DNA from 3 places in the Streptomyces sp. NPDC033165 genome. Region 3 is predicted to be linked to each of the others. Evidence: predicted binding sites of a transcription regulator. Region 3 holds the regulator's gene; each other region holds the start of a gene.

What was found. The regulator HrcA, encoded in region 3, represses chaperone genes, less so after heat shock. The targets are predictions, from matches to a motif close to TTNGCACTCNGNNNNNCNGAGTGCNAA.
Region 1: the regulator HrcA is predicted to act here: its motif matches at 3,748-3,774, upstream of groES (co-chaperone GroES).
Region 2: the regulator HrcA is predicted to act here: its motif matches at 3,345-3,371, upstream of groL (chaperonin GroEL).

The regions. Positions count from the first base shown of each region.
Region 1 is NZ_JBVIPK010000002.1:345,964-355,710, forward strand. It holds gene ACZ5WC_RS05990 (VOC family protein) at 1-282, shown strand, start outside; gene ACZ5WC_RS05995 (hypothetical protein) at 310-1,044, shown strand; gene ACZ5WC_RS06000 (THUMP-like domain-containing protein) at 1,211-2,485, opposite strand; gene ACZ5WC_RS06005 (polysaccharide deacetylase family protein) at 2,630-3,547, shown strand; gene groES (co-chaperone GroES) at 3,931-4,239, shown strand; gene groL (chaperonin GroEL) at 4,338-5,963, shown strand; gene ACZ5WC_RS06020 (SDR family NAD(P)-dependent oxidoreductase) at 6,057-6,830, opposite strand; gene ACZ5WC_RS06025 (multicopper oxidase domain-containing protein) at 6,841-7,488, opposite strand; gene ACZ5WC_RS06030 (outer membrane protein assembly factor BamB family protein) at 7,817-9,409, opposite strand; gene ACZ5WC_RS06035 (MOSC domain-containing protein) at 9,573-9,747, opposite strand, start outside.
Region 2 is NZ_JBVIPK010000013.1:137,475-147,221, reverse strand. It holds gene ACZ5WC_RS26635 (asparagine synthase-related protein) at 1-436, opposite strand, end outside; gene ACZ5WC_RS26630 (keywimysin-related RiPP) at 487-609, opposite strand; gene ACZ5WC_RS26625 (hypothetical protein) at 1,231-1,473, opposite strand; gene groL (chaperonin GroEL) at 1,560-3,182, opposite strand; gene ACZ5WC_RS26615 (cold-shock protein) at 3,527-3,733, opposite strand; gene ACZ5WC_RS26610 (MoaD/ThiS family protein) at 4,152-4,430, opposite strand; gene thrC (threonine synthase) at 4,463-5,776, opposite strand; SAM riboswitch class I at 5,795-5,922, opposite strand; gene ACZ5WC_RS26600 (glucosyl-3-phosphoglycerate synthase) at 6,076-7,026, shown strand; gene ACZ5WC_RS26595 (alpha,alpha-trehalose-phosphate synthase (UDP-forming)) at 7,095-8,486, shown strand; gene otsB (trehalose-phosphatase) at 8,494-9,345, opposite strand; gene ACZ5WC_RS26585 (DUF3263 domain-containing protein) at 9,478-9,747, opposite strand, start outside.
Region 3 is NZ_JBVIPK010000011.1:37,287-47,033, reverse strand. It holds gene ACZ5WC_RS24145 (ABC transporter substrate-binding protein) at 1-2,439, opposite strand, end outside; gene ACZ5WC_RS24140 (DUF3097 domain-containing protein) at 2,596-3,414, opposite strand; gene ACZ5WC_RS24135 (MBL fold metallo-hydrolase) at 3,534-4,265, opposite strand; gene hrcA (heat-inducible transcriptional repressor HrcA) at 4,430-5,446, shown strand; gene dnaJ (molecular chaperone DnaJ) at 5,447-6,586, shown strand; gene ACZ5WC_RS24120 (nitronate monooxygenase) at 6,719-7,792, shown strand; gene ACZ5WC_RS24115 (16S rRNA (uracil(1498)-N(3))-methyltransferase) at 7,789-8,535, shown strand; gene ACZ5WC_RS24110 (histidine triad nucleotide-binding protein) at 8,750-9,109, shown strand; gene ACZ5WC_RS24105 (ribonuclease Z) at 9,136-9,747, shown strand, end outside.

The DNA of each region.
Region 1 (9,747 bases), on a different contig from region 3:
GGGCTCAACGGCGGACCGCAGTTCCCGTTCACCGAGGCGATCTCGCTGTCCGTCGACTGTGCCGACCAGGCCGAGGTGGACCGGTTCTGGGCCGCGCTGTCCGAGGGCGGCGAGGAGGGTCAGTGCGGCTGGCTGAAGGACAAGTTCGGGGTCTCCTGGCAGATCGTGCCGAACGAGCTGCCGAGGCTGCTGGCCGACCCGGACCCCGCGAAGGCGGAACGGACCATGAAGGCCATGCTCGGAATGGGCAAGCTGGACATCCAGGCGCTGCGGGACGCGTGAGCGGACGGTGTCGGTAGTGTTTTGGGCATGTCACGACGTGCCCCGCTGCCGCCGCCTCCTCCGCCCGTCGGGATCCGGTCCTGGCCGGGCCGCGAGGCGATGCTCGCCGACCGGGCGGTGGTCCTGGGCGAGCTGGTGAAGATGCACGTGGGGCCGGGACGGCTCGGGCTGCTGTGGACGTGGGCCGGGCTCGCCGCGCTCGGCTGGAGCTTTCTGGGCACCGGCCTCCTGATGTTCCAGGAGGCCGCCGACGTCGCCGACATCGGTGCCTTCTTCGGCGGACTCGTCGCCCTCGTCCTCGGTCTGGGGCTCCTGATCCCGGCGGTCGTCTTCGTCTGCCTCGGCATCTCCCGGGCCCGCGAGGTCCGCTCGCTGCTCGCCGCCTGGGGTGCGCTGGACCGCGACCCGGAGCGCGACCGGCACCTGCGCAGGCCCGGCGCGAGCCTCGCCTGGCTGCTGCTGTCGTTCGTCCTGGGCGCGGCCGGGCTGGCCCTCTGCGTGATCGCCCCCGCGAGCGCCGAACCGGGGCGGCACACGTACGGGCTGGTCGCCCTGGTGGTGGGCGTCGGCATGGTCGCCTGGCTGACCGCGCTGATCGGCGCGGTCACGGCCCTGGCCCACCGTCGCTGGGTGGCGGGCGTTCTGACGGGGACCGGGACAGGGGGCGGGGGCGTGGCCGCGGGCGTCCGGCCGCCCGCGGCCCGGAAGCCCGAGCCGGAGCGGCCGCCCTTCGCCCGGACCGGCGGCCCCGGCCACCGCTGAGGCCTGCGGGGGGTCCGGCCGACCGTGGGCGCAGGGGTCCGGTCCGGCGGCGGGCCGGTATGTCAGCCCGTGCGCGGCCCGGCGTTTCAGCCCAGCGCGCGGCCCGGTGTTCCCGCTCAGCGCACGGGCCGGCGTTCCAGCTCAGCGCACGGGCCGGCGTTTCGACTCAGCCCAGCGGATGGCCGATCAGCATCGTCGGAGCCCCCGCCACCCGGGTCAGGAACACCGTCGCCGCGTTCGGGCCCTTCAGCTTCATCCGGCGGCGCAGCTCCTCCGGCTCGACCGCCGAGCCGCGCTTCTTGACGGTCAGTACGCCCACCTCGCGCTCCCGCAGCAGCGCCTTCAGCTTCTTCATGTTGAACGGCAGCTGATCGGTGATCTCGTACCCGGAGGTGTACGGGGACGAGTACGGCCGATCGCTCGTGACGTACGCGATCGTCTCGTCCACCAGCCGCCCGCCGCACCGCTCCACGATGTCGGCGACCAGATGGGCCCGGATCACCGCCCCGTCCGGCTCGTACAGGTACCGCCCGACCGGGCCGACCGGCGGGGCGGGCAGCGGGGCCGGGGCGCTCAGGGTGGCGCCAGACGGCAGCAGCGTGGCCCGGAACGAACCGGGCGCGAAGCCCGCCCCGTACCAGAGCACCGCCTCCTTCACATCGCCGGCGTCCGAGATCCACTCGGCCTCCGCCTCCGGGCCGATCGCCTCGTGCGGGATGCCCGGGGCGATCTTCAGCGCCGCCCTGGGGGCCTTCAGCGCGGCGGCCGTCGCCCAGGAGAGCGGCGGTGAGTACGCCTCCGGATCGAAGATGCGCCCGCCCGTCGCCCGGCCGCCGCCCCAGCCCGACGCGCTGCGCGCGGCCCCTCCCCTCGCGCCCCGCCGCGCCGGGTCCACGAAGACCGCGTCGTACGGGGAGGTGTCGATCTCCGTGACGTCGGCGCACCGCACCTCGATCAGTCCGGCGAGACCGAGCGCGTCCGCGTTGGCCCGGGCCACCTCGGCGGTCAGCGGGTCGCGGTCCACGGCCAGGACGCTGATCCCGGCGCGGGCCAGCGCGATGGCGTCGCCGCCGATGCCGCAGCACAGGTCCGCCACGCCGCGCACGCCGAGCGCGGCGAACCGGGCGGCGCGATACTCGGCGACCGAGGTGCGGGTGGCCTGCTCGACCCCGTTGGGCGTGAAGTACATCCGGTACGCGTCGGCCGCCCCGAACTTCGCGACCGCCCGCTGCCGCAGCCGGGCCTGCCCCAGGGCCGCCGAGACCAGCTCCGCCGGGTGCGTGCGGCGCAGCCGGGTCGCGGTGGCCAGCTCGTCGGCCGGGTCGTGGTCGCGCAGCTCGGCCAGCAGCTGCTCGCCCTCGGGGGTGCGCAGCGCGGCGAAGGCGGCGCCGGCGGGGTCGTCGGACGGGGCGGCGGGGGTCGTTGCGTTCACCCGGTCCATTGTGGGCCAGGCGCGCCGGTCGGGGCCCCTGTGGGCCGGCCGGGGGACGGGGCGGATCGGCTCGCGGTGTCGGGGCGGGGGGCGGGCGGGCGGCTGGCAGGATGCGGCGCCATGCAGCTAGTACGACAAAAAGAAAAATCAGCTATGAAGCGGCACAGGTCGGGCGTGGTCGTGCTGGCGGCCCTGCTGGCCGCCGCCGTCGCCTCCGGATGTGCGGCGGAGGGCGGCGCAGGGGCCCCCGGCGGTCCGGTGAAGCCCGCCGCCGGGGGGCAGCCCGGCGAGGCCGCACCGCAGGCCGGGCCCGCCCGTGCCCTGGACTCGTACGCCGAGGAACTCAAGCGGAAACAGGCCGCACGGGCCGTCGCCGCGAAGAAGTGGGGGCTGGCCAAGACCCCGCTCGCGGCCCCCGAACCGCCGAAGGCGAAGCCGCGCATCACCACCCGCAAGGGGTTCGAGGTCCGGGACGACGCCGGGCTGCCCCCCGTCTTCACCACGGTCCCGACCAAGGAGAAGATCGTCTTCCTGACGATGGACGACGGCGCGGAGAAGGACCCCGCCCTGCTGCGGATGATGACCGAACTGGACATCCCGTACAGCGCGTTCATCAGCGACTACGTCACCAACGACGACTACGGCTACTTCAAGAAGATGCAGAAGCGCGGAGTGGTCATCAGCAACCACACGCTCAACCACCGCTATCTGCCCGGACTGTCGTACGCCGAGCAGAAGAAGGAGATCTGCGGCCAGCAGGAGAAGATCCTCAAGCACTACGGGAAGCGGCCGACCCTCTTCCGCCCGCCCTACGGCAACTACAACCGCGACACCCTCGTCGTCGCCAAGTCCTGCGGCATCACCGCCGTACCCCTGTGGACCGCCGAGGCCTTCCCCGACCACATGGAATGGCGCGAGTGGGACCGGGACCTGCACCCGGGCGACATCGTCCTCACCCACTTCCGGGGCAAGGGCGACTGGAAGGGCACGATGCCCGACATGATCCGCCGGGTCATGAAGACCGTCACGGACAAGGGCTACGCGGTGGCGAAGCTGGAGGACTACGTCTGACCTGCGCCTCCCGTGCCTCCTCGCCGGCGTACGGATCGGAAGGTGTACGGCCCCCAATGCGCGCTCAGCCCCCGTTGAGCGCGCATTCGTCGTCGTACGGAACGCAGAGCCCCGCCCCCGCGTTGCCCGGACAGGGACCGGATCGGTGACCGGACCGGTGGCCGGGCAGCGCTCCGGCCGAGACGCGCGAGGGTGGTGAATTGGCACTCCGCTTGACCGAGTGCTAATCGCGGTCATAGTCTCAGGTCTGGCACTCCCCCCGGGAGAGTGCCAGCACCACACTGTGCGACAGGGCAGGTCCGGCACCCGCGACGACGGATCGGTCTGGTCGCCACCCACAGACTGTTAAACCCCGTGAGATCTCCGAAGGGGGAGACCGGATCGTGTCGACCACCAGCTCCAAGGTTGCGATCAAGCCGCTTGAGGACCGCATTGTGGTCCAGCCGCTCGACGCCGAGCAGACCACGGCTTCCGGCCTGGTCATTCCGGACACCGCGAAGGAGAAGCCCCAGGAGGGCGTCGTCCTCGCTGTGGGCCCGGGCCGCTTCGAGAACGGCGAGCGTCTTCCGCTCGACGTCAAGACCGGCGACGTCGTCCTGTACAGCAAGTACGGCGGCACCGAGGTGAAGTACAACGGCGAGGAGTACCTCGTCCTCTCGGCCCGCGACGTTCTCGCGATCGTCGAGAAGTAATTCACCCACGTTTGCTTGTGTTCTGCGCCCCTGGCCCCCTGCGAAATAACTAGCCGGGTGGCGAGGGGCGCAGTTCGTTCGAGAGGGAAGTACAGCCCATGGCGAAGATTCTGAAGTTCGACGAGGACGCCCGTCGCGCCCTTGAGCGCGGCGTCAACAAGCTTGCCGACACGGTCAAGGTGACGATCGGCCCCAAGGGCCGCAACGTCGTCATCGACAAGAAGTTCGGCGCTCCCACCATCACCAACGACGGTGTCACCATCGCGCGCGAGGTCGAGCTCGACGACCCGTACGAGAACCTCGGTGCCCAGCTCGTCAAGGAGGTGGCGACCAAGACCAACGACGTAGCGGGTGACGGCACCACCACCGCGACCGTCCTGGCCCAGGCGCTGGTCCGCGAGGGTCTGCGCAACGTCGCCGCGGGCGCCTCCCCGGCCGCCCTGAAGAAGGGCATCGACGCCGCCGTCAAGGCCGTGTCCGAGGAGCTCCTCGCGACCGCCCGCCCGATCGACGACAAGTCCGACATCGCCGCCGTGGCCGCGCTCTCCGCGCAGGACACCCAGGTCGGCGAGCTCATCGCGGACGCGATGGACAAGGTCGGCAAGGACGGTGTCATCACCGTCGAGGAGTCCAACACCTTCGGTCTGGACCTGGAGTTCACCGAGGGCATGGCCTTCGACAAGGGCTACCTCTCCCCGTACATGGTGACCGACCAGGAGCGTATGGAGGCCGTCCTCGACGACCCGTACATCCTGATCCACCAGGGCAAGATCGGCTCCATCCAGGAGCTGCTGCCGCTCCTGGAGAAGGTCATCCAGGCCGGTGGCTCCAAGCCGCTCCTGATCATCGCCGAGGACGTCGAGGGCGAGGCGCTCTCCACCCTCGTCGTCAACAAGATCCGCGGCACCTTCAACGCCGTCGCGGTGAAGGCCCCGGGCTTCGGCGACCGCCGCAAGGCCATGCTCGGCGACATCGCCACCCTCACCGGTGCGACCGTCATCGCCGAGGAGGTCGGCCTCAAGCTCGACCAGGCCGGTCTGGACGTGCTCGGCACGGCCCGCCGCGTCACGGTCTCCAAGGACGACACGACCATCGTCGACGGCGGCGGCGACGCCGGTGACGTCAAGGGCCGCGTCAACCAGATCAAGGCCGAGATCGAGACGACGGACTCCGACTGGGACCGCGAGAAGCTCCAGGAGCGCCTCGCGAAGCTGGCCGGCGGCGTGTGCGTCATCCGCGTCGGTGCCGCCACCGAGGTGGAGCTCAAGGAGAAGAAGCACCGCCTTGAGGACGCCATCTCCGCCACCCGCGCCGCGGTCGAGGAGGGCATCGTCTCCGGCGGTGGCTCCTCCCTCGTCCACGCCGTGAAGGTCCTGGAGGGCAACCTCGGCAAGACCGGCGACGAGGCCACCGGTGTCGCGGTCGTCCGCCGTGCCGCCGTCGAGCCGCTGCGCTGGATCGCCGAGAACGCCGGCCTGGAGGGTTACGTCATCACCTCCAAGGTCGCCGAGCTCGACAAGGGCCAGGGCTTCAACGCCGCCACCGGCGAGTACGGCGACCTGGTCAAGGCCGGCGTCATCGACCCGGTCAAGGTCACCCGCTCCGCCCTGGAGAACGCCGCGTCCATCGCGTCGCTGCTGCTCACGACCGAGACCCTCGTCGTCGAGAAGCCGGCCGAGGAAGAGGCCGACGCCGGTCACGGCGGCCACGGCCACTCCCACTAGTACCTCTCCGGTACGCGCGGCGGCCCGCTACGCGTTCGAGGCCCGGTACCCCCGTCGCGGGGGTACCGGGCCTCGATGCGTTCCCGACGGGAACTACTGCGGGCCGTACTTGCGGCCCGTCCGCGACGTCACCCCGCCCAGCAGACCGCGCGGGGCCACCTTCACCAGCCCCATCAGCGCCTTGTAGCGCGGGTCCGGGACCGACAGCGACTTGCCCCGCGCCAGATCCGCCAGCGCCGCCGCCACCAGCTTGTCCGCGTCCAGCCACATCCAGCCCGGGATGTTGTCCGTACCCATCCCGGCCCGCTCGTGGAACTCCGTCCGCACGAACCCGGGGCACAGCGCCATCAGCCGCACCCCCGACCCGCCCAGGTCCCGCGCCGCGCCCTGGGTGAACTGCACGACCCAGGCCTTGGACGCCCCGTACGTACCGCGCGGCACGAACGCCGCGACGGACGCCACGTTGATCACGCCGCCCCGGCCGCGCTCCTTCATGCCCGAGACGGCGGCCGAGGTGAGCCGCAGCACCGCCTCGCAGTGGACCTTCAGCATCGTCAGCTCATCGGCCATGGACACCTCCAGGAAGCGCCCCTTGTTCCCGAACCCGGCGTTGTTGACCAGCAGGTCGACCGGGTGCCTGCGGTCCGCGAGCCGCTTCTCGACCGACTCGATCCCGCTGTCCGTGGACAGGTCGGCGGCCAGCACCTCGGCCTCGATGCCGTGCCGGTCGTGCAGTTCGGTGGCCTGCTCGCGCAGCCGTGCGGTGTCCCGCGCCACCAGCACCAGGTTGTGCCCCTGGGCCGCGAGCCGCCGCGCGAACGCAGCCCCGATACCCGCCGTCGCGCCCGTGATCAGTGCAGTCGTCATACGCGGCACGTTAGTGCCCCGAGTGTTCCGGCGGCTCACCCGCCCGCCCGCCCTTCTCCACGACCACGAACTGGCCCGTCATCCCGTCGTCCTCATGGGACAGCAGATGGCAGTGGTACATGTACGGAGTGTCCGGGGCGGACGGCACGTCGAACCGCAGAGCGATCCGTACCATCGAGCCCATCGGCACCGCCACCGTGTCCTTGCACCCCCGCAGGGCGGGCTCCGGCCGTTTCCCGTCGACGTCCAGGACCCTGAACTGCACGTCGTACACATGGAAGTTGTGGGTCATGCCACCGCCGTTGCGCAGCGTCCAGACCTCCGCCGCCCCCGGGTGACCGTCTCGTCGATCCGGTCCATCGCCATCGGCCGCCCGTTGATCCCGGACCTGCGCAGCTCGAAGTGGCGGCCGCGCGCCGCGTCCCCGGCCTTTGGCAGCTCCAGCCTCGCGGGTCCGGCCGGCCGGGCGGGGACGGCGGGGGAGGGGCGCAGCCGCTCGGCCGCCCGCAACTGGAGTACGCCGAAGGAGTCGTCCCCCCCCGTTGCACCGCCGCTCCCAGCCGTTCCCGTCCCGCCAGGGGCAGCTGCGCAGCACCGTCCGCTCGCCCGGCCGCACCGTCACGACGATCTCCGCCCGCTCACCGGGGGAGAGCTGCACCCGCTTCAGCGCGGCGGGCCCCTCCAGCAGCCCGCCGTCCGTCCCGACCAGGGCGAAGGACCGGTCGTCGGCGAAGCCGAAGGTGCAGATGCGGGCGGTCGACGCGTTCAGCAGCCGCCGACACCCGCGACGAACACGCCCACCACCGCGCCGAGGGCGATGAGCGCCCGCTTCCGACTCCGTCGTCCCGTGGTCCTCGCCATGCCCTTCAGCGTCCCGGGCAGACCGCCCGCCCGGCATGGGGCAGATCCCTGAACAGCCCCCGACCTGGCCCCTACGGCCCGGCGGGGGCGGACCCTCATCACCCGTCAGGGCGCCCCGGTCCCGGTCAGGACGGCGCGGGGGCGAAGGACAGCATGCGGGCCTCGGGCCGGGCGTCGTTCCCGGTCACGACCGAATGGGTGACGACGAGCCGGCCGTCGACGTAGGCCAGTCGCCCGCCGAACATCTCGAACTCGAACGGTGCGGCGGCCGCCGGGTGTTGCAGGACCGCCTTCTCCGTGCCCGCACCGCCCGGGCCCAGCAGGAAGACCCGGCCCGGGAGGGTCGAGGTGGCCGACTCGTAGACGAGGATCTCCTTGTCGCTCTCCGCACGCAGCGGGTACAGCTTGCGGACCTCCTCGGACTTGACCCCCCAGAGGAACTTCCCGGTGTCCAGGTCGTACGTACCGACCCGGTCGGTGCCGCCCAGCATGACGAGGCCCTTGCCGACCGTGCTGCCGCGGCAGGGCTGGATGTCGCCGCCGGAACCGTCTCCGGCGCACTGCTCGAAGCCCTTCTCCCGCGGATCGATGGTGGTACGGAGCTTCCCCTTGGAGCCCAGGACCAGGACCCGCCAGTCCTTGACGATGTCCTCGGCGTTCACGGTGGTGAAGACGACCGGGTCGACGGAGATCAGGCTGCCGAACTTCCAGCCCGCCTTCGTCCGGTGGCGCCACAGGACCTTGCCGGAGCGCGGGTCGATCTCGCGGAGCTGGCTGTAGTGCTTGCTCCGCCCGGCGGAGAGCGCGCAGAGGGAACTCACCAGGAGCCGTGATCCGCCCGCCACGTCGTCGGGGTGGCACTGCCCCGGGTTCTCCCGGGGGATGTCGTAGAGCTCGGTCCCGTCGTCGACCCGGAAGGCGGCCGCCCGTATGCCCCAGGCGATCGCCAGGGTGTCACCGCTGATGGCGCTGTGCACGATCAGCGTGGAGCCCTTGTCGCTGCCTTCGTCGAGCTCCTTCTTCCAGCCCGGCTTCCCGGTCTTCAGGTCGAGCAGCAGCATCTGATTGCACCGGTTCGACCGCGCGGCCTGGGCGCTCTCGCGGTAGAACAGCACGACCCTGCCGTCGGGCGTGGGGTTGGCCGGGGTCTCGCAGACGGCCGCGGGCAACGGCAGGCTCCAGACCTCGGCACCGTCCGAGAGCCGGTAGGCCGCGACCTTGCGGTGCAGGGCCTGGACGACGGTGTCGCCGACGACCCACAGGTCGTGGAGCCGGTGGATCCCGTTGGGCAGGTCGGTCTTGTCGTCGACGATCCACGCCGTCGCGTCCGCCGGCTTCCGCGAGGCGTTGATCTCCTCCGTCGTCGGGATCCGCCGCGGCTCCGGGGTACGGGCCGCGGGCGTACCGGACGGGGACGCCTCCCCGGAGGGCCTGGGCGACTCCTTCGCCACGGGCTTCGCGGGCTCGTCCCGTCCCCAGTCGGTGACGGCGTACACCCCTCCCGCCACGACCACGAGCACCAGTGCGACGACCGCGGCGACGACCGGCGCCCGGCCGAAGCGCCCCCGGCGCGGCGGCGGCCCCGGCGGCGGCCCGTAACCAGGTCCGGGCGGCGGCCCGTACCCCTGAGGCGCGCCGCCCCCCGCGGCGTACGGGTTGCCGGGAACGGGCTGCTGCGGCTGGCCCGGGGTGTACCAGGGCTGCGGCGGGTTGGGCATGGGTCTCCCCCTGAGACGTGCCACTCGGCTGGAACTGCTTCTCGGCGCAGGTCACTGGTGGTGGACGCGCTGCGCCCCGATCCAGTTCCCCCCTCAACAGCTCAGGACCCTACGGTGCATGACATCCCGTCACCGTCCCGGGGGTGGCGGCACGCCCGGCCGCTCAGCCCTGGCGCGCGGCGTACTCCCGGGCCTGGCGCAGTGCCTCGGGATGCAGCGCCTCCCCGGCGGCCAGCAGTGCGGGCAGCAGAGTGCGTTCCGTCGTCACGGCCCGGAACTGGAGGGCCGCCGTGACCTCGTGGTCCGGCCGGTGCACGATCTCGATGGCGTCCCCGGAC
Region 2 (9,747 bases), on a different contig from region 3:
GGCGGTCGGACGCGATGGTTCCGGCGTCCGGGTGCCGGGCGTGGTAGATCCGGCGCAGTCCGGTGGCGGTTCCCCGGACCCAGGTCTCCCCGGAGAGCCGGGCGACCACGTGGTAGAGGCCGGGCAGCCGGGCGAGGCGGGCCTCCAGGGCGGTCCGGCCCCGGGCGCCCTCCAGGAGCCCGGCGAGCACGGCGTCGGGGACCCGGTCCGGGCCGATGAGGACGAGGGCGTCCCCGCCCCGGGCGAGGTGGCTGACCTTGCGGACCAGCGGGCGGGCGACGACCCAGGGCCGGCCCGAGGGGTGGGCGACGGTCAGGGCGTCGCCCACCGGCGGGGCCGTCCCGGTCGCTCCCGGTGCGGGAAGCTGCCCGGCCGCCGCCGCTCCCGCCACGCTGTCCGGCAGGACGACGAAGTAGTCACGCAGCTGGCCGGGCATCTTCACCTTCCGGAAGTTCTCACACAGTGCAGGGGTAAGGGACCGGCGGATCAGACGATGCGCCGGGTCCAGTACTCCTTGTACGAGCCGACGAAGTAGCCGGCGGTCTTCTTCGAGAAGTCGCCCTGCTTGAACATCGACGGCTTCACGTAAGCCTTCTTCTGCTGCTTCATGAGACCTTCCCTTCTGCGTGATTGACGACCGTTATGCCCAACTTGGGTCCGCATAACTGAAGTTGTTCATGCGACTGGTGTTCATCACGTGAACACCAGAGCCATCATGTCCCGCTGCCGAACCGGTACGCATGATTCCGACTTGCCGCACGAAGTTGGCTGGATAGCGTGAGCGGCGAAGACCCGGGCCCGGTCGCCCCACCACGGCACGGGGCACCGACCGGTCGGCATGTGCAGTCGCACACCGACGACCCCCTACCAGCCGAGTGGACTGGACCAATGGCTGTACGCGGGGGTCGCATCGCGCAGTGAACTGCCCGGAGAGCGGACAGCGCCCGGCGTACCGGAAGAACCAGCCGGGGCCGCGCCGTCCACAGGCCCCGCGCCCGACCGCACCACGGCCGATCCGCGCGCCGCCGGGATCGACGGAACCGGGCGCACCCGTGCTGTCGCACGGCGTTGGGCGCTGGGAGCTACAAGTAAGCATTCGGCCATGCCGAACGGCCGCGGCGCCCTCCTCAGGCGCACTCCGGTGGGCTCAGGCGCACTCCGGTGGGCTCAGGTGCGCCTCCGGTGGACTCAGGTGCGCCTACGGTGGGCATCAGGCCCGCCGCCGGTGGCTCAGGCCCGCCACCGGCCCGCCTCGCGCACCCGGTAGCCGCCCCAGGCCGCCGTTCCCACGCCCAGCAGCAGCGGGATCATGCCGTCGCCGACGAGCTCCGACGAGTGCGCGAACCGCCGTCCGCCGTCGAAGACCTGCGTGGCCGTGATCGTCTCGGGGTCGGTCCTGCCGTCATGGCCGCCCCGCCCCCGTGTCCGTACAACCGTCCCCGCATTGTCCCAGCGGAACCTGTCCCGGGACACGCCACAGGGGCGGTACCTCCGGTGAGGGAGATACCGCCCCTGTGGGACGTACGCGGAACTACGATCGACCGGCGGACCGGACCCGATCAGAAGTCCATGTCACCGCCCGGCATGCCGCCCGGGGCGGCCGCGCCGGCCTTCTCGGGCTTGTCGGCGATGACGGCCTCGGTGGTGAGGAAGAGCGCGGCGATGGACGCGGCGTTCTGCAGAGCGGAGCGCGTGACCTTCGCCGGGTCGAGAATGCCCTCGGCGATCATGTCGACGTACTCGCCGGTCGCGGCGTTGAGGCCGTGACCGATCGGCAGGTTGCGGACCTTCTCCACGACGACGCCGCCCTCAAGACCACCGTTGACGGCGATCTGCTTGAGCGGGGCCTCCAGCGCGAGCTTCACGGCGTTGGCGCCGGTCGCCTCGTCACCCGTGAGGTCGAGCTTCTCGAAGACGGCCGAGGCCTGGAGCAGAGCCACGCCACCACCGGCGACGATGCCCTCCTCGACGGCGGCCTTGGCGTTGCGCACCGCGTCCTCGATGCGGTGCTTGCGCTCCTTGAGCTCCACCTCGGTGGCGGCGCCGGCCTTGATGACGGCCACGCCGCCCGCGAGCTTCGCCAGGCGCTCCTGGAGCTTCTCGCGGTCGTAGTCCGAGTCGGAGTTCTCGATCTCGGCACGGATCTGGTTGACGCGACCCTGAACCTGGTCGCTGTCACCGGCACCGTCGACGATCGTGGTCTCGTCCTTGGTGATGACGACCTTGCGGGCGCGGCCGAGCAGGTCGAGCCCGGCGTTCTCCAGCTTGAGGCCGACCTCCTCGGAGATCACGGTGCCACCGGTGAGGATGGCGATGTCCGCGAGCATGGCCTTGCGGCGGTCACCGAAGCCCGGGGCCTTGACGGCGACGGACTTGAAGGTGCCCTTGATCTTGTTGACGACCAGGGTGGACAGGGCCTCGCCCTCGACGTCCTCGGCGATGATCAGCAGCGGCTTGCCCGACTGCATGACCTTCTCCAGCAGCGGGATCAGGTCCTTGACGCTGCCGACCTTCGAGTTGACGATCAGGATGTACGGGTCGTCGAGCGACGCCTCCATACGCTCCATGTCGGTGGCGAAGTACGCCGAGATGTAGCCCTTGTCGAAGCGCATACCCTCGGTGAGCTCCAGCTCCAGACCGAAGGTCTGGGACTCCTCGACGGTGATGACGCCTTCCTTGCCGACCTTGTCCATCGCCTCGGCGATCTTCGCGCCGATCTCGGTGTCGGCGGCGGAGATGGAGGCGGTCGAAGCGATCTGCTCCTTGGTCTCCACGTCCTTGGCCTGCTCCAGCAGGGCGGCGGAGACGGCCTCGACGGCCTTCTCGATGCCCCGCTTGAGCGCCATCGGGTTGGCGCCTGCGGCGACGTTGCGCAGGCCCTCGCGGACGAGAGCCTGAGCCAGAACGGTGGCGGTGGTCGTACCGTCGCCGGCGACGTCGTCCGTCTTCTTGGCGACCTCCTTGACCAGCTCCGCACCGATCTTCTCGTACGGGTCCTCGAGCTCGATCTCCTTGGCGATGGAAACACCATCGTTGGTGATCGTGGGCGCGCCCCACTTCTTCTCGAGGACGACGTTACGGCCCTTGGGGCCGAGGGTGACCTTGACGGCGTCGGCGAGCTGGTTCATCCCGCGCTCGAGACCGCGCCGTGCCTCCTCGTCGAACGCGATGATCTTGGCCATGTGAAGTGGTCCTCCCGGACAGGGGTGGATTTCTCCGGACCGAGAGGCGCCCGCGACGGACGGCCTGCGTGCGTGGTGGTTCCTTGCCCCACCGCGCCTGCGGGCCTCACCGGCCCGGTCCAAGTTCTGTCACTCTCACCTGGAGAGTGCTAACGCCAATGATTAGCACTCGACCCCTGCGAGTGCAAGCGTCCCTGGTCGAATATGGACCGGACAGCGGACCGGATCCGGACAGCGGCCGCGCCGTCCACCCCGGCCCCGGCACGCGCGAAGGGCCCGGTCCCCCTGATCCGGGGGCCGGGCCCTTCGTGCGTGAGTGGTGTCGTCGGACGACCGCGCCGAGCTCAGCCGACGGCGAGCTTGACCATGTCGGCCTGGGGCCCCTTCTGGCCCTGCGAGATCTCGAATTCAACTCGCTGACCCTCTTCGAGGGTGCGGTACCCGTCCATCTGGATCGCGCTGTAGTGGACGAAAACATCCGCACCACCGTCGACCGCGATGAAGCCGTACCCCTTCTCCGCGTTGAACCACTTGACGGTGCCCTGAGCCATGCCTAACTCCCCTATTACTGGCCCTTGCACAGGACCGCACTTCGCGGGCCCGGGTCAGAACTCACCCTCCGACAGGAGAGGGTGTGCGGCGCCGTAGCGCGTCGACCGCGGCTGAATGTATCTGTCCAACTGCCCTCTGCAACAGGTCAATCGGACGAGAATTCTGGGCGCGACCGAACGCCCGAATATGTGGGATTGCTGAAAATTACGGGCAAGTCGGGCCAGGCAAAGGCCACTTATGCCTCAAGAGGTTCACGTACTTTGGCTGCTTCTTATCGGTCCGGGCGCATTCTCATATGCGGGCGGGCACGGGCAGCGGAGGGGGCTTCCCCAACTGTACCGCGCTCAACCATGCAGAATTGCCCCCTCCGCTTCTCTCGCGGAGGGGGCAACTGCGGGTGCTGCGGGTGTTGCGGAGTCAGCAGCCGCCGGCCACGGCCGGGATGATCGAGACCCCGGCGCCGTCGGGCGTGGCCGCGTCCAGGCCGCCCTCGAAGCGCACGTCGTCGTCGTTGACGTACACGTTGACGAAGCGGCGCAGCTTGCCCTGGTCGTCCAGGACGCGGGCGGCGATGCCGGGGTGGTTCTTCTCCAGGGACTCGATGACCTCGGAGAGCTTCGCGCCCTCCGCCGTGACCTCGGCCTGGCCGCCCGTGTACGTACGGAGGATGGTGGGGATGCGGACCTTGACGCTCATGGTGGTGCCCTTCTTCCTTCGTTCTGGGGTGGTCAGGCGGAGCCGAGGCCCGCGGCGCGGAACGCCTCCAGGCTCGGCTTGATCGTCGCCGTGGCCTGCGAGGTCGCGGAGACCGCGTCGAGCGTCTTGAGGCCGTCGCCGGTGTTGACCACGACGGTGGTGAGCGCCGGGTCGATGACGCCGGCCTCGATGAGCTTCTTCGTCACGCCGAGCGTCACCCCGCCCGCCGTCTCGCCGAAGATGCCCTCGGTGCGGGCCAGCAGCTTGATCGCGTCGACGACCTGCTCGTCGGTGACGTCCTCCACCGCGCCGCCGGTGCGGCGGGCGATGTCCAGGACGTACGGGCCGTCCGCCGGGTTGCCGATGGCCAGCGACTTGGCGATGGTGTTCGGCTTCTGGGGCCGCACGACGTCGTGACCGGCCTTGAAGGCGGCGGAGACCGGGGAGCAGCCCTCGGCCTGGGCTCCGAAGATCTTGTACGGCCTGTCCTCGACCAGGCCGAGCCTGATGAGCTCCTGGAGCCCCTTGTCGATCTTCGTCAGCTGGGAGCCGGACGCGATCGGGATGACGATCTGGTCGGGCAGCCGCCAGCCGAGCTGCTCGCAGATCTCGTACGCCAGGGTCTTGGAGCCCTCGCCGTAGTACGGGCGGAGGTTGACGTTGACGAAGCCCCAGCCCTCGCCGAGCGGGTCGCCGATGAGCTCGGAGCAGAAGCGGTTGACGTCGTCGTAATTGCCCTCGATGCCGACCAGTTCACCGCCGTACACCGCGGCCATGACGACCTTGCCCTGCTCCAGGTCGTGCGGGATGAACACGCAGGAGCGCAGTCCGGCGCGGGCGGCGGCGGCGCCGACGGCACCGGCCAGGTTGCCCGTGGAGGAGCAGGAGAGGGTGGTGAAACCGAAGGCGCGGGCGGCCTCGACGGCGATCGCGACGACGCGGTCCTTGAAGGAGTGCGTCGGGTTGCCGGAGTCGTCCTTCACGTACAGGCCGCCGGTGACGCCCAGCTCACGGGCGAGGTTGTCGGCCTTGACCAGCTTGGTGAAGCCGGGGGTGAGGTTGGGCTTCCGCGCCACGTCGGCGGGGACCGGCAGCAGCGGGGCGTAGCGCCAGATGTTGTCCGGACCGGCCTCGATGCGCGCCTTCAGCTCCTCGGGGGAACCGGTGGGCAGGTCGTACGCCACTTCCAGCGGCCCGAAACAGGACGCACAGGCGAAAAGGGGGCCGAGCTCGAAACGCTCGCCGCACTCGCGGCAGGAAAGCGCCGCGGCGGGACCGAGGTCCACGGAAGGCGTAGTGGTGGTGCCGGGGGTGGCGGCGTTACCTGCAACTGTCTGAACAGCCATGATGGCGGAGGCCCTTTCTCCTCATCTTCCTCGCGACGCATTTCGCCACAAGACGGAATTGGCACCTTCCCCACCGTGACCTCGCGGTCGGTAGGAGGGTTGCCGGGACTTCAACGGGCCGTTCCCTCAGTCCCTCTGGATGAGCTCTATGGCGCTGGATCTTCGATCCAGGCGTTTATGTGCGGTGTGACCCCGACATGCGACGGTCATCCGCGTTGTTCAAGACTGTAACCGAAGCACCGGACCGTTGAGATAGTCGTCCGAACCGCGAGATGGATCACACACAGGGAGTGCCGACCGTGCTCGAAGAGGTGGAGCGCTGGCTGACCAGGCGTTCCTGGTCGTGCGACGACCGCCCGCTGGACCGGCTCACCGACGCCCGGGCCGCCGACCCCCGCCGTACGTCGGTGAGCGTGGTGCTGCCCGCGCTGAACGAGGAGGCCACGGTCGGGGCGATCGTGACGACGATCCGGCGCGAGCTGATGGAGAAGGTCCGGCTGGTCGACGAGCTCGTGGTGATCGACTCCGGCTCCACCGACGCCACCGCCGCCGCCGCCCGGGCGGCGGGCGCCCGGGTGGTCCACCGGGACGCGATCCTCCCCCGTATCCCGGCCCTGCCCGGCAAGGGCGAGGTGCTGTGGCGGTCGCTCCTGGTGACCAGCGGCGAGATCGTCTGCTTCGTCGACGCCGATCTGAAGGACTTCTCGGCGGACTTCGTCTCGGGGACCGTCGGACCGCTGCTGACCGACCCCACCGTCCAGTTCGTCAAGGCGATGTACGACCGTCCGCTCGGCAACAGCGCAGGTCAGGGCGGCCGGGTCACCGAGCTGGTGGCCCGGCCGCTGCTCAATCTGCACTGGCCGCAGCTGGCCGGATTCGTACAGCCGCTGGGCGGGGAGTACGCGGTGCGGCGCTCACTGCTGGAGCGGCTGCCGTTCCCGGTCGGTTACGGGGTGGAGCTGGGGCTGCTGGTGGACGCGCTGCACACCGTGGGCCTGGACGCGCTGGGCCAGGTCGACGTCGGGGTGCGCGTCCACCGCCACCAGGACGGGCAGGCGCTGGGCCGGATGGCGGCGGCGATCTACCGCACAGCACAGCTGCGGCTCTCCCGGGGCCATCTGGTGCGGCCCGCACTGACCCAGTTCGAACGGAGCGCGGAGGGGTTCGTGCCGCACACCCATGCGGTGGACACGGAGGAGCGACCGCCGATGCGGGAGATCGCGGAGTACGCGGAGCGCCACGCGGCGTGAGGGGGTCCGCCGGGCTGTGTGCGGGCCGAGGCGTTTGGCGGCTTCCGTAACGGGCTAGGTTCCGCTACATGGTCTCCGAGCACGCACCCAACTCGACTGCCCAGGTTCTCGTCGCGTCCAACCGCGGCCCGGTCTCGTACACGCTCGGTGAGGACGGGACGCTCGACGCCAGGCGCGGCGGCGGCGGCCTCGTCTCCGGACTGAGCGCCGTGGACGACAAACTGTGGGTCTGCGCGGCCCTCGGCGACGGCGACCGCGAGGCCGTGCGGCGCGGGGTCGGTGAGCCGGGCGTCCGGATGCTGGACATCGACGCCGAGGTGCACGCCGACGCGTACAACGGCATCGCCAACTCCGTGCTGTGGTTCGTCCACCACCTGCTCTACCAGACCCCGGTCGAGCCGGTCTTCGACGCGGAGTTCCGCCGCCGGTGGGCCTCGTACGAGACGTACAACCGGGCCTTCGCCCGGGCGCTCGCCGAGGAGGCGGGCCCCGGGGCGGCGGTCCTCGTCCAGGACTACCACCTGGCCCTGGTCCCCGGGATGCTCCGCGAGCTGCGCCCCGACCTGAGGATCGGCCACTTCTCGCACACCCCGTGGGCGCCCGTCGACTACTTCCGGCTGCTGCCCGACGACATCGCCGAGCAGCTGTTGCGCGGCATCCTCGGCGCGGACCGGGCCGCCTTCCTGACCCGCCGCTGGGCGGACGCGTTCATCGGCTGCTGCACGGAGTTCCTCGGCGGGACCGGCGGGACCCGGATCGGGGTGCACGGGCTGGGGGCCGACGCGGACTTCCTGCGGCGGCGGTCCCGGGAACCGGACGTCGACGACCGGATGGCGGCGCTGCGGGAGCAGATCGGCGAGGGCCGGAAGACCATCGTCCGGGTGGACCGCACCGAGCTGTCCAAGAACATCGTGCGCGGCCTGCACGCGTACCGGGCCCTGCTGGACGCCCACCCGGAGTGGCGCGAGCGCGTCGTGCACATCGCCTTCGCCTACCCCTCCCGCCAGGACCTCGCGGTCTACCGGGACTACACGGCCGCGGTGCAGTCCCTGGCCACGGAGATCAACGGGGCGTACGGGACGGAGAGCTGGACGCCGGTCGTCCTCCACGTCAAGGACGACTTCGCCCGCTCGCTGGCCGCGTACCGGCTGGCGGACGTGGCGCTGGTCAACCCGATCCGCGACGGCATGAACCTGGTCGCCAAGGAGGTCCCCGTCGTCTCCGACCACGGCTGCGCGCTGGTGCTGTCGCGGGAGGCGGGCGCGTACGAGGAGCTGGGCGAGGACGCGATCGTGGTGAACCCGTACGACGTGACGGGCACCGCCGAGGCCCTGCACGAGGCGCTGACGATGAACGGGGACGAGCGCTCCGGCCGCACGAAACGACTGGCCGAGGCGGCGACCGCACTGCCACCGCAGCAGTGGTTCCTGGACCAGCTGGAGGCGCTGCGGGAGGGGTGAGGGCCCTTCAGAGGCGCTCGGCCAGCGCCGCCAGGAAGTCCACCACGGCGGCCGGGCCCGGCACCGACAGGTCGGCGCGCTCGGCCAGTTCGGGCACCTCGGTGCTGCCGCTGCACACCAGCAGGCCGGGGATGCCGTCCGGGCCCCCCGTCCGCAGCTTCTCCACCGCGGCGAACGCGGCGAGGTCCCCGAGGTCGTCGCCCGCGTACACCACGGACTCGGCGTCCAGCTCCGTCACGTAGTCCGCCAGGGCGACGCCCTTGTCCATGCCCGGCGGCCTCAACTCCAGGACGAGGCGTCCCGGTTCGACGATCAGCCCGTGCCGCGCGGCCAGCTCGCCCAGGGGGCCGCGCAGCGCCTCGAAGGCCGCCTGCGGGTCCTCGGCCCGCCGGGTGTGGACGGCGACGGCCTGCCCCTTCTCCTCGATCCAGGTGCCGTGCCAGGCTCCGAACTCGTCCAGTACGCCGGGGAGTTCGGCGCGCACGGCGCTGACGCCGGGGTGCGGGGCGGGGGCGTGGACGGTGCCGGTCACGGCGTCCCAGCGCTCGGCGCCGTAATGTCCGAGAACGACGAGGTGCTCCAGGCCGGGGACGCCCGCGAAGCCGCCGTGGCGCACCGCGACGCCCGCCGGGCGGCCGGTGATCACGGCGATGGAGGCGACTTTCGGCGCGAGCGCGGCGAGCGCGGGCACCGCGCCGGGGTGGGCCCGGGCCTGCTCGGGGTCCGGGACGATGTCGGCGAGCGTGCCGTCGAAGTCGAGGGCGATGACCGCGCGGTCGGGGCGGGCGAGGACGGCGCTCAGGCCCTCGCGGCCGGCCGGGGTGGTCGGGGTCGGCAGGTGTGCGGAGTGGCTGCCCATGCTGCGACCCTAACGCCGTGCGGCGAGTGGCGGCCTCCCTTCCGGTGACGGAAGCGCAAACACGTCGGCCAGAGCCTGGTCGCGGTGCGGCGGGTCCCGCCCACGGCCTGTCAGCGGAGGCCGCCGGCCGGGTCAGCGGCGGCCGCGTCGCGCGTCGCGCACACGCCGCAGCCTGTTCACCGTGACCGGGTCCTCCCGCAGGGCTCGCTCGTCGTCGATCAGCGCGTTCAGCAGCTGGTAGTAGCGGACCGGCGAGATCCCGAGCTCCTCCCGGATCGCCCGCTCCTTGGCACCCGGCCCTGCCCAGGACCGCCGCTCCAGGGCGAGCAGCGCCCGCTCCCGTACCGACAGCGCGGCGGAACCGGGGCCGGGCTCGGGCTCGGGCTCGGTGCCACGGTTGTC
Region 3 (9,747 bases):
GTGGTAGAGCGTGACGTTCGTCGCGATGGACGTGCTGTCGCTGAACGTGCTCTTCGTCAGATCGTCGCCCGTGAACACCGTCATCCGCCGGTCCGAGCACCCGGTGGTCTCCGACAGGCCCCGCATCAGGGTCCGTACGTCCTCGACGCGCCCCGCGAAGTACAGCGCGTCCGGGACCCGCTCGGCCTGGCAGATGGTGGTCAGCGGGGCGTTGAGACTGGCGCCGCCCGCGAGGCCGTACTCCACGTCCCGGCCCAGCGTGAAGCCCGCGTCCCGGAGCATCTCCTTGCCCGCGGCCCGCTGCTCGGCGGTGTAGCGGTCCTTGTCCCCGTTCCGGGCCCGGCGCGACAGCACGATCGAGTGCGGGGCCTCCATGGTCTTCGCGATCTGCCCGGCGACCAGCCCCAGCGCGTACGTCTGCTCCTCGTCCGTCGCCGCGAGACCGAAGTAGTTGGGGTACCGGCGGGGGAGGTCGCTGCTGGAGTTCGTCGTGTTGACCAGCGGCAGCCCGGCGTCGCGCAGCAGAGCCGCCGCGTCGTCGCTCTCGTCGGTGTTGCGGCCCAGGCCCACCACGCCGACCACCGTGGGGTCACGCTCCGCCACCTCGATGATCTTGCGGACGGCGGTGAGCTGCCGCAGCATGTCCTCGCCGCCGTTGGCGGTGAGCACCCGCAGCTTGACCGACCGCCGCACGGTCTTGTTCACCGCCCGCTGCTGGAGGTAGACGCCGGTCAGCTCCTCCAGGCCCTTGCGGGTCTCCTCGCGGTCCTTGCCCGTGGAGGTGAGCGGACCGGCGTAGATGACCGTGACGTACCGGTCGCCCGGCTCGATGTCCGCGTTCTCCTCGCGGATCGCCCGCTCGATCCGGTCGAACGTGATGCCCTTCCCGGCCCCGTTCAGCTCCAGGTCGTTGCCGCGTGCGAACCGCACCTCGGGCGCGGTCGCCACCCCGACGCACTCCCGGTCGCCGTCGGCCCCGGCCCAGACGGCGTCCGTGTTGCGGTCGGTCAGCGGGCCGTGGCAGTAGGTCTCCCGCCAGTGCCCGGCCCACAGGAACGCCCCCAGCAGGCTGCCCACCACGACCAGCGCGATGCTCGCCCGCGACATCACCCACCAGGCCCAGGTGCGCCGCACCCGGTAGGTCACCAGCTGGGCGTGGGCGTGCTCGTGGGTCAGCTTCTCCGTGGACAGCGGCAGCCGCAGCACCCACGCCAGCGTCGCGGCCGCCACCGGCGACTGCCCCAGGCTCAGATCGTCGACCCACCGCTCGTACCGGGCCCGGGCCCCCGACGCACCGGTCGGCGCGCCGGGGCCCGGCCGCTCCGGGGGAAGCGGCGGGGTGTGCCGCATGATCTCGGCGGCCGGCAGCGAGGCGAGCAGCAGCAGCGGATCGACCTCACTGCGCCGCGACCGTACGTTGTTGATCGCGTTGATCAGCAGGATGCCGCCGTCGTCCTGGGTGGCCCGGGGCAGGAACACCACCGGCGGCACCGTGCGCTTGCTGCGCCGCCAGTCCAGCGCGTGCGGCCGGTAGGCGTGCCGCAGGTCCTCCAGCAGCGCCTGCACCCGCAGCTCCAGATGGAACTGGCGCGCGTGCTCGTCGCCCGCCCCCGCGTCCGCCACCCGCTCCGCGACCGCCGCCGCCCGCGCCCGGATCACCCGCCACGACCCGCTCGGCGAGAACCACGACCAGCCGTCCGAGGGATAGCCGGTGCTGGAGGCGGCCAGTGAGGAGGTGGTGGCGAACCAGCGGCTGGCCCGGCGCAGCCACAGCAGCGGCGGCGCGGCCCGGGTCAGCAGCCCCGCGACGGCCAGGGCGATCAGCGCGCCCGCCGCCACCAGGGCCGTCAGCAGCCAGTCGATCTCCCCGAACAGCACACCGAGCAGCGCGATGAACAGCGCGCCGATGAAGGTCTCCGGCCGCACCGAATCCCGCAGCGAGTCCCACCAGGTGCCCCGGCGAGGCCGGTCCGCCCGCCAGCGCAACCGGCTCAGCTGCTCCAGAATCCTTTCCTCGCGCACCCCCTCCGCGCCGCCGCCGGACTGCTCGACCACCGTCGCGGTCGCCTGCTCGATCGCCCCGAGCAGCCGGGAGCGCGGAAAGGGGAACGGCTTGTACTGGGCGTTCTCGCGGGTCTCCCACGGCTTCTCGGACAGCGTGCGCACCATGTCGAGCGCCGCTTCGTACGGTGTGGCCCCGTCGCCGTCCAGCAGCCGCACCGGCACCCGGCGCAGCTCGTTGGCCCGATGCACCTGGTGGACGAGGCGTTCGACCCGGGCGTCGATCTCCGGCCCGGCCCCGGCGTCCGCCGCCTGGGCGACCACGAGCGGCATCACCGGACGGTTCACCCGGTACCGGTCGATCAGCTGCTGCATCAGGTGGAAGACGGCGGAGGCCGCCTCATTGTCCGCACTGTCCCGCCAGACCTCGCGCGCCATCGCCCCGTGCCCTTCCCCCGTGTGTCCATGAGCCCGTGTCCCCACCCTCAATAACCGATGGTGCGCGTGGGGCGCAGGCATTCACAGGGATCGGCACATGATCGTCCTGGAGAGGGGCGGTCAGGCCCACATCGGACCGGCGTCAGGCCCTGGACATCAGGCCGGAAGGGTGACGAAGTCGATCAATTCCTCCACGCGGCCCAGGAGTTGCGGTTCAAGATCCTTGTAGCTGTGCACCTTCGACAGAATGTGCTGCCAGGCCGCCCCGGTGTTCTCCGGCCACCCCAGCGCCCGGCACACCCCCGTCTTCCAGTCCTGCCCGCGCGGTACGACCGGCCAGGCGTCGATCCCCACCGAGGACGGCTTCACCGCCTCCCACACGTCGATGTACGGGTGCCCCGCCACCAGCACATGCGCACCGGTCACCCGCTCGGCGATCCGGGACTCCTTGGAGCCGGGCACCAGATGGTCCACCAGCACCCCCAGCCGCGCGTCAGGGCCCGGTGCGAACTCTCCGACGATCGCGGGAAGGTCGTCGACGCCCTCCAGGTACTCCACGACCACACCCTCGACGCGCAGGTCGTCGCCCCACACCCGCTCGACCAGCTCCGCGTCGTGCCGGCCCTCCACATAGATCCGCCCGGCCCGCGCCACCCGGGCCCGCGCACCGGGCACCGCCACCGAACCGGAGGCCGTACGGGCGGGGCGCACCGGACCGCCCGCCGACGGGCGCACCAGGGTGACGACCTTGCCCTCCAGCAGGAAGCCGCGGGGCTCCATCGGGAACACCCGGTGTTTGCCGAAGCGGTCCTCCAGGGTGACCGTGGGCCCCTGGGCCGTCTTCTCGCAGCGGATCACCGCCCCGCAGAAGCCGGTGGCGACCTCCTCCACGACCAGATCGGGCTCGGCGGGGACCTCGGGCACGGGGGCGGACCGCTTCCACGGCGGGGTCAGGTCCGGCTGGTAGCTGCGCATGCCCCGACGATAATCGTCACACCGGCGCGACAAACCTCACGCCGCGACCCTCAGGGAGCCGCTCCGCCATCGCGGGAATCCTCACGCCACCGCGAACCGCTCCGCCATCGCGGGAATCCTCACGCCACCGCGAACCGCTCCGCCAGTGCCGCCCGTTGCGCCCGGACGAACGCCGCGTCGACAGCAGCCCCGTGCCCCGGTACGTACACCGCGTCCTCGCCGCCCAGCTCCAGCAGCCGGTCCAGCGCGGCCGGCCAGCGCGAGGTGACCGCGTCCGGGCCCGCCTGCGGTTCGCCCGACTCCTCGACCAGATCGCCGCAGAGCACCACCGCCGGGTCCGGGCCCGCCCCCGGCACCAGCACCGCGAGGTCGTGGCTGCTGTGCGCGGGGCCCAGGTCGGCCAGCAGCACCCGGCGGCCGCCGCCCAGATCCAGCGTCCGCTCGCCGTGCACCTCGTGGTGCGGGGCCACCAGCGTGTCCGCCGACCCGGCCGCCTCGTCCTCCGGCACCCCGTGGTGCACCGCCGACGCGTACAGCTCCTGCTCCCCGCCCCGCAGCAGGGCCGTGAGGCCCGCCGACCCGTACACCTGGGCCCCGGCGAACGCCGCCGTGCCCAGTACGTGATCGAAATGGGGGTGGCTCAGTGCGATATGCGTCACCCTGCGGCCGAGCAGCGCCTCGGCCTGGCGCCGCAGCTCGACGCCCTCGCGCAGCGTCGAACCCGTGTCGTGGAGCAGTACGCCCTCCGTCCCGGCGACCAGCGCGACGGTGGCGTCCCAGCCGGGGAGCCGCCGCCGGCCGATACCGTTGCCCAACCGCTCCCAGCCGAAGTCTTCCCAAGCGACGTCCATACGGCGACGCTATCGGCAGCGACCTGCGGCCTCCCGCCGGGACCTGGCCGGTCGCCCTTGCCCACGCCCCACCCCGCCCCCGTACACTGACCGGGGGATTGCTGGCACTCGTACGCACCGAGTGCCAGACAGGGACCGGAGAACGACAGCTGGAGGTGTGCGCGATGCTCAGCGAACGCAGACTCGAAGTGCTGCGCGCCATCGTCCAGGACTATGTCGGCACCGAGGAGCCCGTCGGCTCCAAGGCGCTCACCGAGCGGCACCGGCTGGGCGTCTCCCCGGCCACCGTCCGCAACGACATGGCGGTGCTGGAGGACGAGGGCTTCATCGCGCAGCCGCACACGAGCGCGGGACGCATCCCGACCGACAAGGGGTATCGCCTCTTCGTCGACAAGCTCGCGGGCGTCAAGCCGCTGTCCTCGCCCGAGCGCCGGGCCATCCAGAATTTCCTGGACGGCGCGGTCGACCTCGACGACGTCGTCGGCCGGACCGTGCGGCTGCTCGCGCAGCTGACCCGGCAGGTCGCCGTCGTGCAGTACCCCTCGCTGACCCGCTCGACGGTGCGGCACGTGGAGCTGCTGTCGCTGGCCCCCGCCCGGCTGATGCTGGTCCTGATCACGGACACCGGCCGGGTCGAACAGCGTATGATCGACTGTCCCGCGCCGTTCGGTGAGGCATCGCTCGCGGATCTGCGGGCCCGGCTGAACAGCCGGGTCGTCGGACGCCGCTTCGCGGATGTCCCGCGGCTGGTGCGGGAGCTGCCGGAATCCTTCGACAGCGAGGACCGGGGGACGGTCTCCACGGTTCTCTCCACTCTTCTCGAAACCCTGGTCGAGGAGACGGAGGAGCGGCTGATGATCGGCGGCACCTCCAACCTCACCCGCTTCGGACACGACTTCCCGGTGATGATCCGGCCGGTGCTGGAAGCACTGGAGGAACAGGTCGTCCTGCTGAAGCTGCTGGGTGAGGCCACGGACTCGGGCATGACCGTACGGATCGGGCACGAGAACGCCCACGAGGGGCTCAACTCCACGTCCGTCGTCGCGGTCGGCTACGGTTCGGGCGACGAGGCAGTCGCCAAACTCGGCGTGGTCGGACCGACCCGCATGGACTACCCCGGAACGATGGGAGCGGTACGCGCAGTGGCACGTTACGTCGGACAGATCCTGGCGGAGTCGTAAGTGGCCACCGACTACTACGCCGTACTCGGCGTACGCCGCGACGCATCGCAGGACGAGATCAAGAAGGCATTCCGTCGGCTCGCCCGCGAGCTGCATCCGGATGTCAACCCGGACCCGAAGACCCAGGAGCGGTTCAAGGAGATCAACGCCGCTTACGAGGTGCTGTCGGACCCGCAGAAGAAGCAGGTCTACGACCTCGGCGGCGACCCGCTCTCCGGCAACGGCGGTGGCGGCGGCGCGGGCGGTTTCGGTGCCGGAGGCTTCGGCAACTTCTCCGACATCATGGACGCGTTCTTCGGAACGGCCTCGCAGCGCGGGCCCCGCTCGCGCACCCGGCGCGGCCAGGACGCCATGATCCGGCTGGAGATCGACCTCGCCGAGGCGGCCTTCGGCACCACCAAGGACATCCAGGTCGACACGGCGGTCGTCTGCAACACGTGCAGCGGCGAGGGCGCGGCCCCCGGCACCTCCGCCCAGACCTGTGACATGTGCCGCGGCCGCGGCGAGGTCTCGCAGGTCACCCGGTCATTCCTGGGCCAGGTCATGACCTCGCGGCCCTGCCCGCAGTGCCAGGGCTTCGGTACGGTCGTGCCGACGCCGTGCCCGGAGTGCGCCGGTGACGGCCGCATCCGCTCGCGCCGCACGCTCACGGTCAAGATCCCCGCGGGCGTCGACAACGGCACCCGTATCCAGCTCGCCGGTGAAGGCGAGGTCGGCCCCGGCGGCGGCCCGCCCGGTGACCTCTACGTCGAGATCCACGAGCTGCCGCACTCCGTGTTCCAGCGGCGCGGCGACGACCTGCACTGCACGGTCACCATCCCCATGACGGCGGCGGCCCTGGGCACCAAGTGCCCGCTGGAGACGCTGGACGGCCTGGAGGAGATCGACATCCGGCCCGGCACCCAGTCCGGCCAGTCCGTGCCGCTGCACGGGCGAGGGATCACCCATCTGCGCGGCGGCGGTCGGGGCGACCTGATCGTGCACGTCGAGGTGATCACCCCGTCCAAGCTCGACCCGGAGCAGGAGCGGCTGCTGAGGGAGCTGGCGAAGCTGCGCGGTGAGGAGCGGCCCACCGGCCAGTTCCAGCCAGGTCAGCAGGGTCTGTTCTCCCGTCTGAAGGACGCGTTCAACGGTCGCTGAGCCGCTTTTCGCCTTTCACCGCACCGCCCGCCGGTCTTCTTCCGGCGGGCGGTGCGGCGTACGGCGGAAGAACCGGTCAGGTCGTCGGCTGGCTGATTCGGCCCTGTGCGCGGGACGTGGCACGATGCGGTCATGTCCTCCGAGTTGACCGATCTCTGCCGGTATCCGATCGTGCAGGCCCCGATGGCGGGCGGCGCGTCCGGACCTCAGCTCGCCGGAGCCGTCGCCGAAGCGGGCGGGCTCGGGTTCCTGGCCGCCGGGTACAAAACGGCGGACGGGATGTACAACGAGATCAAACAGCTGCGGCGGCTCACCTCCCGGCCGTTCGGCGTCAACCTCTTCATGCCGCAGCCCGCGCTCGCCGACCCCAGCGCCGTGGACGTCTACCGCCAGCAGCTCGCCGGTGAGGCCGCCTGGTACGAGACGCCGCTCGGCGACCCGGACAGCAGCGGCGACGACGGCTACGAGGCGAAGGTCGCGATCCTGCTGGAGGACCCGGTCCCCGTGGTCTCCTTCGCCTTCGGCTGCCCGACCCGCGACACCCTCGACGCGTTCGCCAGGGCGGGGACGCTGACCATCGTGACGGTCACCTCCGCCGAAGAGGCCCAGGCGGCGCAGTGGGCTGGTGCCGACGCCGTCTGTGTCCAGGGCGTCGAGGCGGGCGGCCACCAGTCCACCCACCGCGACGACCCGCAGGCCGACCACACCGGCACCGGGCTGCTCTCCCTGGTCACCCAGGTCCGCGAGACCGTGCAGATCCCCCTCGTCGCCGCCGGCGGCCTGATGCGCGGCGCCCAGATCGCCGCCGTCCTCGCGGCGGGCGCGGACGCCGCCCAGTTCGGCACCGCCTTCCTCATCTGCCCCGAGTCCGGGGCGCACCTGCTGCACAAGCAGGCCCTGACCAACCCGTTGTTCGTCCGCACCGAGCTGACCCGCGCCTTCTCCGGGCGGCCCGCACGCGGCCTGGTCAACCGTTTCATCCGCGAGCACGGCCCGTACGCCCCCGCCGCCTACCCCCAGGTCCACTACGTCACCAGCGGGCTGCGCCAGGCCGCCGCCAAGGCCGGGGACGCGCAGGGCATGGCCCTGTGGGCGGGGCAGGGCCACCGGATGGCCCGCGAACTGCCCGCGGGCGAGCTGGTCGGACTGCTCGCCGCCGAACTGGAGGCCGCCCGGTCGGCCCTGAGCATGAGGAGCCCCCGGTGACCGCACCGGTCTTCGTCGTCGAACGGATGCCCACCGGGCCGGAGTTCGTCCTGGAGGGATCCGAAGGGCGGCACGCCGTCTCCGTGAAGCGCCTCCAGCCCGGCGAGGACGTCGTCCTCACCGACGGCCTCGGCCACTGGGCGGAGGGTGTCGTACGCGCCGCCGAGGGCAAGGACCGCCTCACGGTCACCGGTCTGGAGAGCATCCACGAGGAGCCGGAGCCCACCCCCCGGATCACCGTCGTCCAGGCGCTTCCCAAGGGCGACCGCGGCGAGCTGGCCGTGGAGACCATGACCGAGACCGGCGTCGACGCGATCGTGCCGTGGCAGGCCGCCCGCTGCATCACCCAGTGGAAGGGCGATCGGGGCGCCAGATCCCTGGCGAAGTGGCGCAGTACGGCACGCGAGGCGGGCAAGCAGTCCCGCCGGGTGCGCTTCCCCGAGGTGGCCGAGGCCCTGACGACCAAGCAGGTCGCCGCCCTGCTGGCCGACGCCGACTTCGCCGGGGTCCTGCACGAGGACCGCGACCACGACAGCACGCCGCTCGCCACCGCCGAACTCCCCGCCGAGGGCACGATCGTGCTCGTCGTCGGCCCCGAGGGCGGCGTCTCCCCGCAGGAACTGACCGCCTTCGCCGAGGCGGGCGCCCGCCCCTACCGTCTCGGCCGCAGCGTGCTGCGTACCTCCACCGCGGGGACGGCCGCAACCGCGCTGCTGCTGGGACGTACCGGCCGCTGGGGGTGAACGGGGCGCCTGGGCGAACAGGCCCTGACGGCACGGCCGTCGGTGCCGGGCCCGAGGGGCTGCCCGGACGCGTTGTCAGTGGCGTTACGTAGAGTGAGGTCATGTCCAGCGAGTCACCTCTGATCATGGGCCTGCGCAACGCCCGGCGCTAGCATGCCCGTGTACTGATCTTCGGAGAAGTGAACCGACCACGAACGAACGAGGAGGCCCGGCCATGGCGGGAGAGCCGCAGACCGACTGCCTGTTCTGCAAGATCGTCTCGGGAGACATCCCGGCGACCATCGTCCGCGAGAGCGAGACCACCGTCGCCTTCCGCGACATCAACCCCCAGGCCCCCACCCACGTCCTGGTCATCCCCAAGGTCCACTACCCGGACGCCGCCTCGCTGGCCGCCGCCGAACCGCAGATCGCCGCCGACGTCCTGCGCGAGGCCGGAGCGGTCGCGGCCGACGAGAAGGTCGACGGCAGCGGCTACCGGATCATCCTCAACACGGGCTCCGGCGCGGGACAGACCGTCTTCCACGCCCACGCCCACGTCCTGGGCGGCCGCGGCCTCCAGTGGCCCCCCGGATAACGCCCGCCCCGTAGGAGTCTCCCGCCATGTCCGTACGCGAGCTGGTGGTGCTCGGCACCGCCAGCCAGGTCCCCACCCGGCACCGCAACCACAACGGCTATCTGCTGCGCTGGGACGGCGAGGGCGTCCTCTTCGATCCCGGCGAGGGCACCCAGCGCCAGATGCTGCGGGCCGGAGTCGCCGCGCACGACATCAACCGGATCTGCGTCACCCACTTCCACGGTGACCACTCCCTCGGACTCGCCGGGGTGATCCAGCGGATCAACCTCGACCAGGTGCCGCACCCCGTCACCGCGCACTATCCGGCGAGCGGGCAGCACTTCTTCGACCGGCTGCGGTACGCCACGGCCTACCGCGAGACCGTCGAGCTGACCGAGGCCCCGGCCGCCGGATCGGGCGGAGTCCTCGCCACCACCGCCTCGTACACCCTGGACAGCCACAAGCTCTCGCACCCCGTCGAGTCCTACGGCTACCGCCTCACCGAGCCCGACACCCGCCGCATGCTGCCCGCCCTCCTCAAGGAGCACGGCATCACCGGACCGGATGTCGGCCGCCTCCAGCGCGAGGGTGCGCTCGGCGGCGTCACGCTGGAGGAGGTCTCCGAACACCGGCGCGGACAGCGGTTCGCGTTCGTCATG